DNA from 2 places in the Methylomusa anaerophila genome. Region 2 is predicted to be linked to the other one. Evidence: riboswitches for the same ligand, from Rfam matches in the RefSeq annotation. Region 2 holds a riboswitch; the other holds the start of a gene.

Region 1 (4,716 bases), 290 kb from region 2:
TATTACAATACAGCGAGTAGCATACTTGCGCATTTGTTCCACACTCCTCTAATACAAATAGTATCTCCCAAGGTTACTAAACTTTTACATATAAGAGTGCAGATTTCTAAGTTACCTATTTAGTGAGACAAAACCGCTCTGGAAAATCCAGAACGGTTTACTGATTTATAAGCTGTAATTTGGTGCTTCTTTGGTAATGCTGACATCGTGGGGATGACTTTCTTTTAATCCGGCACCAGTAATTTTTATAAATTGAGTCTTATTAATTAATTCATCGATATTGCGTACTCCACAGTATCCCATTCCTGCTCTTAATCCGCCAATTAACTGAAAAACGGTATCGGCTACCGATCCTTTATATGGAACTCTTCCCTCTATGCCTTCCGGGACCAGCTTATCCATGTTTTCCTGGAAGTAACGGTCTTTGCTGCCCTGGGCCATAGCGCCAAGAGATCCCATTCCCCGGTAAACTTTATAACTGCGTCCTTGATAGATGATCATTTCACCCGGGCTTTCCTCGGTGCCTGCCAATAAATTGCCAACCATGACTACATTGGCTCCGGCGGCAATGGCTTTAGCAATATCGCCGGAATATTTGATGCCGCCGTCGGCGATAATTGGCACATCAAAACGTTTACCTACTTGGGCACAATTATAGACAGCAGTGATTTGCGGAACCCCAATACCGGCAATAATACGTGTAGTACAAATTGAACCTGGGCCAATACCGACTTTAACTGCGTCAGCGCCAGCTTCGATGAGATCAAAGGTGGCTTCGCCTGTGGCTACATTGCCGGCAATAAGATCAATATGAGGAAACGCAGCTTTAATTTTTTTAACGGCTTCAATTACTCCGCGGGAATGGCCGTGAGCAGTATCCAAAACAATTACATCGACTTTAGCCGCCACTATGGCCTCAACACGGTCCATTGAATCTGCCCCGACACCAATGGCAGCAGCAACTAATAATCTTCCTTTCGCATCTTTTGCCGAATTAGGATACTTTTGAGCCTTTTCGATATCTTTAATAGTAATTAAGCCTTTTAAATAGCCATTGGAATCCACAAGTGGCAGTTTTTCGATTCGATGCTGATGCAGGATTTCTTTGGCCTCTGTTAACGAAGTGCCTACGGCGGCAGTTATTAAGTGCTCCCGGGTCATGCACTCGCTAATCTTGCGAGTAAGATCGGTTTCAAATCGCAAATCCCGATTCGTTAGTATGCCGACAAGTTTGCCGTTCTCTGTGACCGGTACCCCGGATATTCGGTATTTTTCCATCAATTTATGGGCATCTTGCAAGGTGTTGGTTGGCGATAAGAATATGGGGTCAACAATAATACCATGCTCAGAACGTTTTACCTTATCAATTTCATTAGCCTGACGTTCAATGGGCATATTTTTATGTATTACGCCCAACCCTCCTTCACGGGCCATCGCAATCGCCATTCTCGCCTCAGTAACTGTATCCATACCCGAGCTAATAAGTGGTATATTAAGCTTGACATTTTTTGTAAGATTAGTGTTAACATTCACATCACGGGGTAGAACATCAGATTTAGCCGGCACTAAAAGTACGTCGTCAAAAGTTAATCCTTCCGGACCGAATTTATTGTCAAACACATTATTAAACTCCTTTCGTAATTTGATAATAAAGTGCGTATGTATTTCAATTATAATAACATAAATAAACTGGCCAAATCTACCACTTTTTATGTGATTACTTAAAAATAGTATAATCACTCAATTATGAAAAAACACCCGGATAATTCCGGGTGTTCTGGATGTTACTTAAGAACATACACTTTGACATCTTGGATACCAAACTTATACGCCTCTTTTACCGTCCACATGGCGATATCAATACGGTTCCCTTTAATTGCACCGCCGGTATCTTCAGCCACACCATACATGCCTTGACCATTTGCAAACTCAATATAGAGCTTGGTGCCGAGGGGAATAACACGGGGATCTACAGCAATAACCCCAGGACGTACTTGCGTACCGATGTGAGTTAGATTACCCCATTTTCCGTTATCATGAGGTCCCGGTGCGTAAGCGGTAGCTACCGCGTTCAGAACATTCTTATAGTTTTCCGGAGAGTTGTGGCTTATACCTTGCTGCGAGTTAACTCCGGCAGAGGCTATCGGTGTCCACACAGCTAGTGCCAGAGCAGCAATCGTTACTACACTGAAGAGAATTTGTTTAATATTTTTCATTTTAAATTTCCCCTTTCTAAATGCCTACGAAGTTAGCTGACGGGTTCGGAGCAAAGGGACGCCCCTACCGCAATGCGGATTCACCCCACTGTTGGTTCCTCCGTTTTCCGAAGTATGGCCGGAAATTAGGCATGTACCTTACTATACATGTTTGTAAGGATAGATGCAAATTCCGTATAAACGGAATAATATTAAATATTATTTTTTATGTAAACAATACTGGCTTATACTCCTGTTTGCTACCAAATGAAGATTTTTGTTTCGCAGCATGAATTACCATAGGATAGTAAAGAATAAATATAATAAATATAAAGTAAGAATAGATGCTTAAAGAAGGTAGCAAATGACTAAACCCAAGAAGATAACCATTAAGCCCGGTAAGCAATTTTTTAATACCAAGAAAATTCCCTTTCCCTTAGAATCGGAAATAAAAAAATATGACGTCATTGTTGTTGGAGCAGGACCAGCCGGATCTTCAGCAGCATATTTTATGGCGAAACAAGGCCTGAATGTAGTTTTATTGGAACGGGGACCATATCCCGGAGCAAAGAATTGTGGCGGTTCTTCCATAATTGCTGAACATACTCATAAACTATTTCCAAATTTTTGGGACGAAGTAGAATGTGAGCGATTGATTACCGACCATGCATATTGGTGGTTAACGGATGATTCTGTACTATCGGTCAGATTTCGCAGCACTAAACTTGCAGCTGCCCCCTACAACCGTTTTTCCATTAAACGTTCCAGCCTCTATAAATGGTTAGCAAACAAAGCCGTAAATGCCGGAGCAACTTTGTTACTTGATCATTATGTAAACGAAGTTTTGTTTGATGAGTGTCAGTCCCAGGCGCAAGCGGTAGGCGTCCAAATTTCTCCCCCGCAGAAATATTGTTTTTGGGCTGATATTATTGTCTTGGCGGATGGTGTAAATTCGTTATTAGCAGAACGGAGCGGTCTTATACCAAGAATATCTCCCCAGGATACTTCTTTGTATGTGAAAGAATCAATTGCCTTACCTTCAAAAGTGATCGAGGAGCGATTTAATCTTCCGCCTGGCAACGGAAGTATTATTAGATTAATTGGTTATCCTACAGCCGGTTTTAATGGCACAGCGTCCCTTCATATCTTCCGTGAGAGTATTAATCTTAGTGTTGGCATGTCGTTAGCCTGTTTGGCTCAAGCCGGACTCAGTCCCAATGACTTATTAGAGCGCATAAAAAAACACCCCCATATGTATCCTTTATTAACCGGGGGCGTTACATTAGAATATGGCGGTGCAATGATTCCTGAGGGAGGGTATAACGCTATACCCCAATTGGTGCATCCGGGACTTTTGATTGTCGGAGATGCCGCGTCATTGGTAAATGGTACTCATGGATTTAATTTAGCAATGTGGTCGGGATATTTCGCAGCGCAGGCCGCATATGCCGCGAAAGTCAGCGGGGATTATTCGGTTAAAAAGTTGTATCTATATAAAACTTTGCTTGATGAAAGCTTTATAATGCAGGATTTAAAAGCAAATGCCGGTACAGCCAGGCTTATGCAGGATATTCCCTATGCGTTTGATTTGTACACTCGTATTGCCAATGAAACGGCATATCAAGTAGCGAAAGTACCTACAATGCCCAAGCGGGCTAAACGGGTGCTCATTTTTAAAAAAGTGACAAGCATGCAGCCGCTGCTCAAGATATGTAAAGATGTCTGGAAAACGTTAAAGGTGATAAGGTGATAAGGTGATGACGATAAGGAATGATATAGATGAAGGATGAATTGACTGATAAAATTTCGCTGATAAGTATTAGGCCCGATCATAATCACCAACATGTTGCAATTGTTGACCAGGGAGCCTGTAATCAGTGTCGTACTAGGCCCTGTCTTACGGTTTGCCCAACCCGCGTTTTTCAGTGGAACTATGAGATAGGAACTGAAATAATGGTTCTATATAAACAATGTGTGGAGTGTGGGGCCTGTCGTTTAATATGTCCTGGGAATAATATTGGATTTTCCTACCCGAACGGTGGGCACGGCGTCAATTATATGCATGGTTAAAATTATTCTTTTCCTAGTACAAAAGGAGCAAAGCCCACTTCTGACCATACATCGTTGTAAATCATTCGTAGCACGCCGGATACACGTCTCCTAAGTATATTTTTGATTTCACTCAGTGAGCTTAGGAATAATCTGGTGGCCGGATGCGGGCTGTTAAGTGACGCTTGTTGATAGTATTGCGCGGATTTTTCGATTGATGCATAAATAGTCCACATTTGGATTAAATCATCAGTATTTATAGGGGGAGCGTCTGTATAACTGCTAACGGCCTTCTGCCATAGATCATCCGCTGCTATCAAAACGGTGAGGTTGACTTCCGGCAGCTTGGCATAATCTATATTAACATCAGATGTTTCCTGCAATAAGTCAAATATTAGAGACTGGGTTTGCTGGATTAGGGTTACGATTGGCTGAAGTTCAGCACTGACATCTAGTCGCACTTTTTCCAAGT
Region 2 (4,716 bases):
GAATCGGATAGCGCCATCCACTCCCGATAAACTATTGACTCTACCATATTGAGAATCCTCAACAAATCTAATAGCCCGGTTTAGTGCGTTTTTATCCGGTGTAGTCCTGTCCTTCCACGTCTGTAAAAGAGTTTTTTTGACATCAGCTTGCGTAAGGTAGAATAGCACTGGTTTAATTCTTCAACCTCCCGTATGAGCCTCTTTAAATGTTCAATAATTATCGTATTTTCCGGAGCATATAACCTCATAAGATCGTGAATGCTATGTTGAAAGTAAGCGCTTTCAAATATGTTTATCTCATCTTCTAATGTGATTTTACTGGCATATCGTTCCCATCTTTTACAAAATACCCTTGTAAAACCTTCGATAGATACTGATGGAGTATTGCCATAGCAAACCTCATGCGCTTCTAAATATCTTGTTAAATCATTCGCATAGGGAGCCAACCCGAATTTTGTATATGGCACAAGAACATAGTCATCCTCAATTATTGAGTAACTGTAAATCTCTTCAGCTTGCTCAGTATATTTTGTAATCAGCTTATCAAATTCATCCTTCGTTAGATATGCATGCCAAGTTAAATCCACTTATTTATGCACACATCAACCCTTATGGCTCGTTTAAGCTGAACATGAATGAACGCCTTCTGCTGGAAGAGGGTATAATTGCATGACGGAAAAGCGGATTTCAGCTAAAAAGAAAGCAAAGGAATTAGCCAAGTATCTTCGCGGGGAACGGCCTGACTATGCTTATCTAAAAAGCGTATTTCAACCCCGCTGTTTGACACCAGAATAATTTTAAACCCGGCTTTTGTAAGGCTTCCTATCCATTTAACGATCTCTGGAGACATATTATAGCTATTCCAAGATATTTTATTTATTGCCATCAATCGACAAAGTTTTACCCAATTTGTGAATGGCATGCTTTTCTATTCTGGATACATATGATCTGGAAATGCCAAGCATCTTTGCAATATCACGCTGGGTTTTTCTACTTCCATCCGGAATACCAAAACGCATTTCCAGCACCCATTTCTCACGAGCGGTTAAACGATGTATTTCTTTGTTTAATCTTTCATGTTCACATAAGTTTTCCACTGCTTCGCCCACAACATCCGGCGCAGTACCCAGAACATCGATAAGTGTAATCTCGTTTCCCTCTTTGTCAACTCCAATGGGGTCGTAAAGACTTACTTCCGTGCGAATCCGCCTGGTACTTCTAAGATGCATTAATATTTCGTTCTCTATGCATCGTGCCGCATAAGTCGCAAGGCGGATCTTTTTTGCCGGATCAAACGTATTGATGGCTTTGATTAATCCAATCGTTCCTATGGAGATAAGATCGTCAATATCCTCCCCTGTATTATCAAATTTTTTCACTATATGAGCCACCAGTCTTAGATTACGCTCAATTAGAACATTCCTGGCATCCTCATCTCCTTCTCTCAGACGGGATAAGTATATCTGCTCTTCTTTTTCGGAAAGCGGCAAAGGAAACGTGTTATTGGCGATGTAGGATACTAATAAAGTAATCCCCTTTAAAACCGAAGCTGTTAGCACCATTAAAAAAGAAAGACCCATTAGCTAACCCCCTCCCCGAAAACTTGTCGATTCATTTTATGGGAGATGGCGGCTAAATGTGCCTGGCAGAAAAAAATTGTATTGCATTCCAATATCAACTAAATTATAATCCAAGCAGATAGATTAGGGAGTGTGGTTGGACAATGGAACAGTTTATAGGAGACTTAGGCATCGTTTTTGCCAGTATACTTGTAGTATTATATATGATCTGGGACAGGTTGTTCCCTGAGGAATAAGATTGAATCATTTACAACTTGGAATCGCTACGTGATTAACTTGATTAACTACATGAATTGTCTTGGCAAGCGCTTCACCAATGACTTTACTTAATCTCATCACTTTCGAGAGCGGGGTGCTTTGCAAGTCCAGATAGCCGATCTGGCTGCGTGAGTTCACAACGCCGATAATTGATATGTGGCCAACGGTAGGCAGACGATTCCCTACCGCAATTCCTGCGGTCAATCCTCCTTGCCATATTTCAATATTGCCTATTTCGTGACTTTTTCCTAAACAAGCATCAGTGGCGATGATTAATGGATGATGGTATCTGCGATCTATGATATTTAGAGTCTCGATAAAATTACCGGCGTGAACAGGATGCTCCAAGGTTCCAAATATATTGCAATTTATTGTCTCCTCTAGATATGAGCCGATAAGAGGCCCCAGCGCATCCCCGGTATATCGGTCTGAACCAATACACAAGGCTACAATCGGCCTAATGCTTAGACCTTCTTGTTTGCCTAAAAGGTGTAGCAAGTAGTTGTATAGCTTTTCCTGGACACATGGGTCATAAAGATTAATGGTGAGTTTTTCCAGAACTTGATTTCCCATCATCTCTCTCCCTTAATTCATCCTTACTAATCTTTATGCTCTATATATAGAATTTATTTTTATATAATAAAATAATAGAAAGCAGCAGGCTGCTACCAATTTAGTAGTTCCTGCTGCTTTTCTTTTCTATGTAGAAACCGATTCAAAACGCCATCTGTGCTGTTGCCCGCTATTGGCCAATTAAGGGTAACTCCTGAAATTTGGGTTGTTTGACTGCTGCGCTAAAGCCTTGGTCACAAATTCAATATGTTCTTTTAAATCAATATTTATAGCATCAGCACTCGCAATAATAGTCTCACGGTTTACCGCACGAGCGAATGCCTTATCCTTCATTTTCTTCATTATGATTTTATCTCAAGATTTTCAAGGCTTTTGTCTGGACGGACCAAAGCGCAGGCGATAACAAATCCGGTTAATTCATCAACCGCCAACAATGTTTTTTGTATCAGTGTCCGTTCTGCCTCCCAATCTCTGGCATGGGAGAGTTATACTTTCTGATCCTGAAATAAAAACGGAAGGCTTATCGCCTTCCACAAAATATTACATTACACGGCGGGCACCAACATAACGCGGCCCCCAGTAACTGCTGTCCAGGCTGTCAATCGCCACACCACGGCTGGTGGTAGCACTTATGAACTTTCCCTCTCCTATATAAATGCCGCTATGCGACGGTCCAGAAGTATAGGTGGAAAAATAAACCATGTCGCCCGGCTGAAGGTTTTGGTAAGATACAGTGCGGCCAATCGCAAACTGTTCATCAGCCATCCGTGGCAGATATATACCGATTTGGGCGAAAACAAACCGGGCAAACCCTGAACAATCAAATCCGTTAGGAGTCGTCCCGCCAAAAGCATACGGCACCCCAACATAACGTAAAGCTGTTTGAACGACACGGCGCAACCCCGAGGTGGAACCATCCCCACGACTCACCGGCATTTCACGCCCTATAAGGGCTCGATAGGTTTCTGCGCTGACAATGCCATCCGCTTCTATTCCCCGTGCCTTCTGAAAAGCTTTAACAGCATTGGTGGTCAACTCCCCAAAATCTCCATCCACATTACCCGCTTTATAGCCTAAATTATTTAACTGGGTCTGAATTGCGGCAACTTCGGGTCCTTGGTCACCACTTTGGTATGTGCCGGCAGCATGGGCAAAAGAAATAGCCCCAAAGAAAAAACAAAAAACAATGAACCCAAAAACCTTATGCAATTATCTTCTCCTCTCGCTGCCTCCGAGGTTAGCTGACGGGTTAGGGTTGCAGGCACCCTACGCGCGATTGCTAAAATCGCAAGTTTCACCCCAAACTTTGGTTCCCCCGTACCTGAGCTGGATTCGGCTTTTTAAACGCTCTTTAAACATTCCATTGATATTTTTTCGGTCTAATTGTCAAAAATCCTGCCGGAATCAAAAAAAAATTTACAAATTATTCTTGTTTGTCGCTTGTTTGTCTAAGATCCGCCCTCAGCCAATAGAGAGGACGTTGTTTCACCTCTTCAAATATGCGCCCGACATATTCACCTATGATTCCCAGTCCAACCAGTTGTAATCCGCCTAATAGCAATATACTGGCCGAAATAGTTGCCCAGCCGGGAACTGCCTCATCGGTAAACAGTTTGATATATAATACGTGCAAAGTAAGCCCAACGCTAATCAGACCTAGCAATACGCCGATATAAAACGCAAAACGCAAGGGCGTCTTAGAATAGGCAGTAATACCGTCTAATGCGAAATGCAGCATTTTTTGAAGCGAAAATTTAGATTGTCCGGCAAATCGTTTCGGGGCAACAAATTCAAGCTTGGTTTGGCGATAGCCGATAGCGCTGATCATGCCTCTGATAAACCTGGCTCTTTCGTTGAAACGACGAAAGCTTTCTACTACCTGCTTGTCCAATAAGCGGAAATCCGACCCTCCCGCGCTTATCCTCACATTGGACATGGCATTCATTAATTTGTAATAAATCCCGGATGTAAAACTTTTAAACCAAGAGACTCCTTCCGTGTTAATGCGAATTGTCTGTACCACTTCAAAACCCTCTTCCCACTTGGATACGAGAAGAGGCAACATTTCAGGCGGATGCTGCATATCGCCATCCATGGTAATAACAGCATCTCCTGCCGCATGATCCAAGCCGCATGTTAAAGCTACCTGATGACCAAAATTGCGGGCCAGAATCAAGGCCCTTACCCTTTTATCCTGATGCACAAGCCGGTCTAAAATCGCCGGCGTGGCATCATAGGAACCATCGTCAATAAAAATTAATTCGAGTTTATACGGCAGCGGTTCCATTACTTTCATGACTTCCCG

The links. Region 2 has a riboswitch for cyclic di-AMP ahead of MAMMFC1_RS17015 (C40 family peptidase). Riboswitches for the same ligand answer to the same signal wherever they lie in the genome.
Region 1: another riboswitch for cyclic di-AMP. It lies ahead of MAMMFC1_RS21875 (3D domain-containing protein); the one in region 2 lies ahead of MAMMFC1_RS17015 (C40 family peptidase).

What each region holds. Positions count from the first base shown of each region.
Region 1 is NZ_AP018449.1:4,073,028-4,077,743, reverse strand. Features, by position in the region: gene MAMMFC1_RS18565 (transglycosylase domain-containing protein) at 1-33, opposite strand, end outside; gene guaB (IMP dehydrogenase) at 166-1,620, opposite strand; gene MAMMFC1_RS21875 (3D domain-containing protein) at 1,785-2,216, opposite strand; cyclic di-AMP (ydaO/yuaA leader) riboswitch at 2,222-2,358, opposite strand; gene MAMMFC1_RS18550 (FAD-dependent oxidoreductase) at 2,560-3,945, shown strand; gene MAMMFC1_RS22985 (ferredoxin family protein) at 3,975-4,265, shown strand; gene MAMMFC1_RS18540 (hypothetical protein) at 4,268-4,716, opposite strand, start outside.
Region 2 is NZ_AP018449.1:3,786,125-3,790,840, reverse strand. Features, by position in the region: gene MAMMFC1_RS17040 (P-loop NTPase family protein) at 81-587, opposite strand; gene MAMMFC1_RS22745 (hypothetical protein) at 670-795, shown strand; gene sigK (RNA polymerase sporulation sigma factor SigK) at 873-1,580, opposite strand; gene yyaC (spore protease YyaC) at 1,824-2,411, opposite strand; gene MAMMFC1_RS22475 (hypothetical protein) at 2,592-2,753, opposite strand; gene MAMMFC1_RS17015 (C40 family peptidase) at 2,952-3,572, opposite strand; cyclic di-AMP (ydaO/yuaA leader) riboswitch at 3,623-3,759, opposite strand; gene MAMMFC1_RS17010 (glycosyltransferase family 2 protein) at 3,835-4,716, opposite strand, start outside.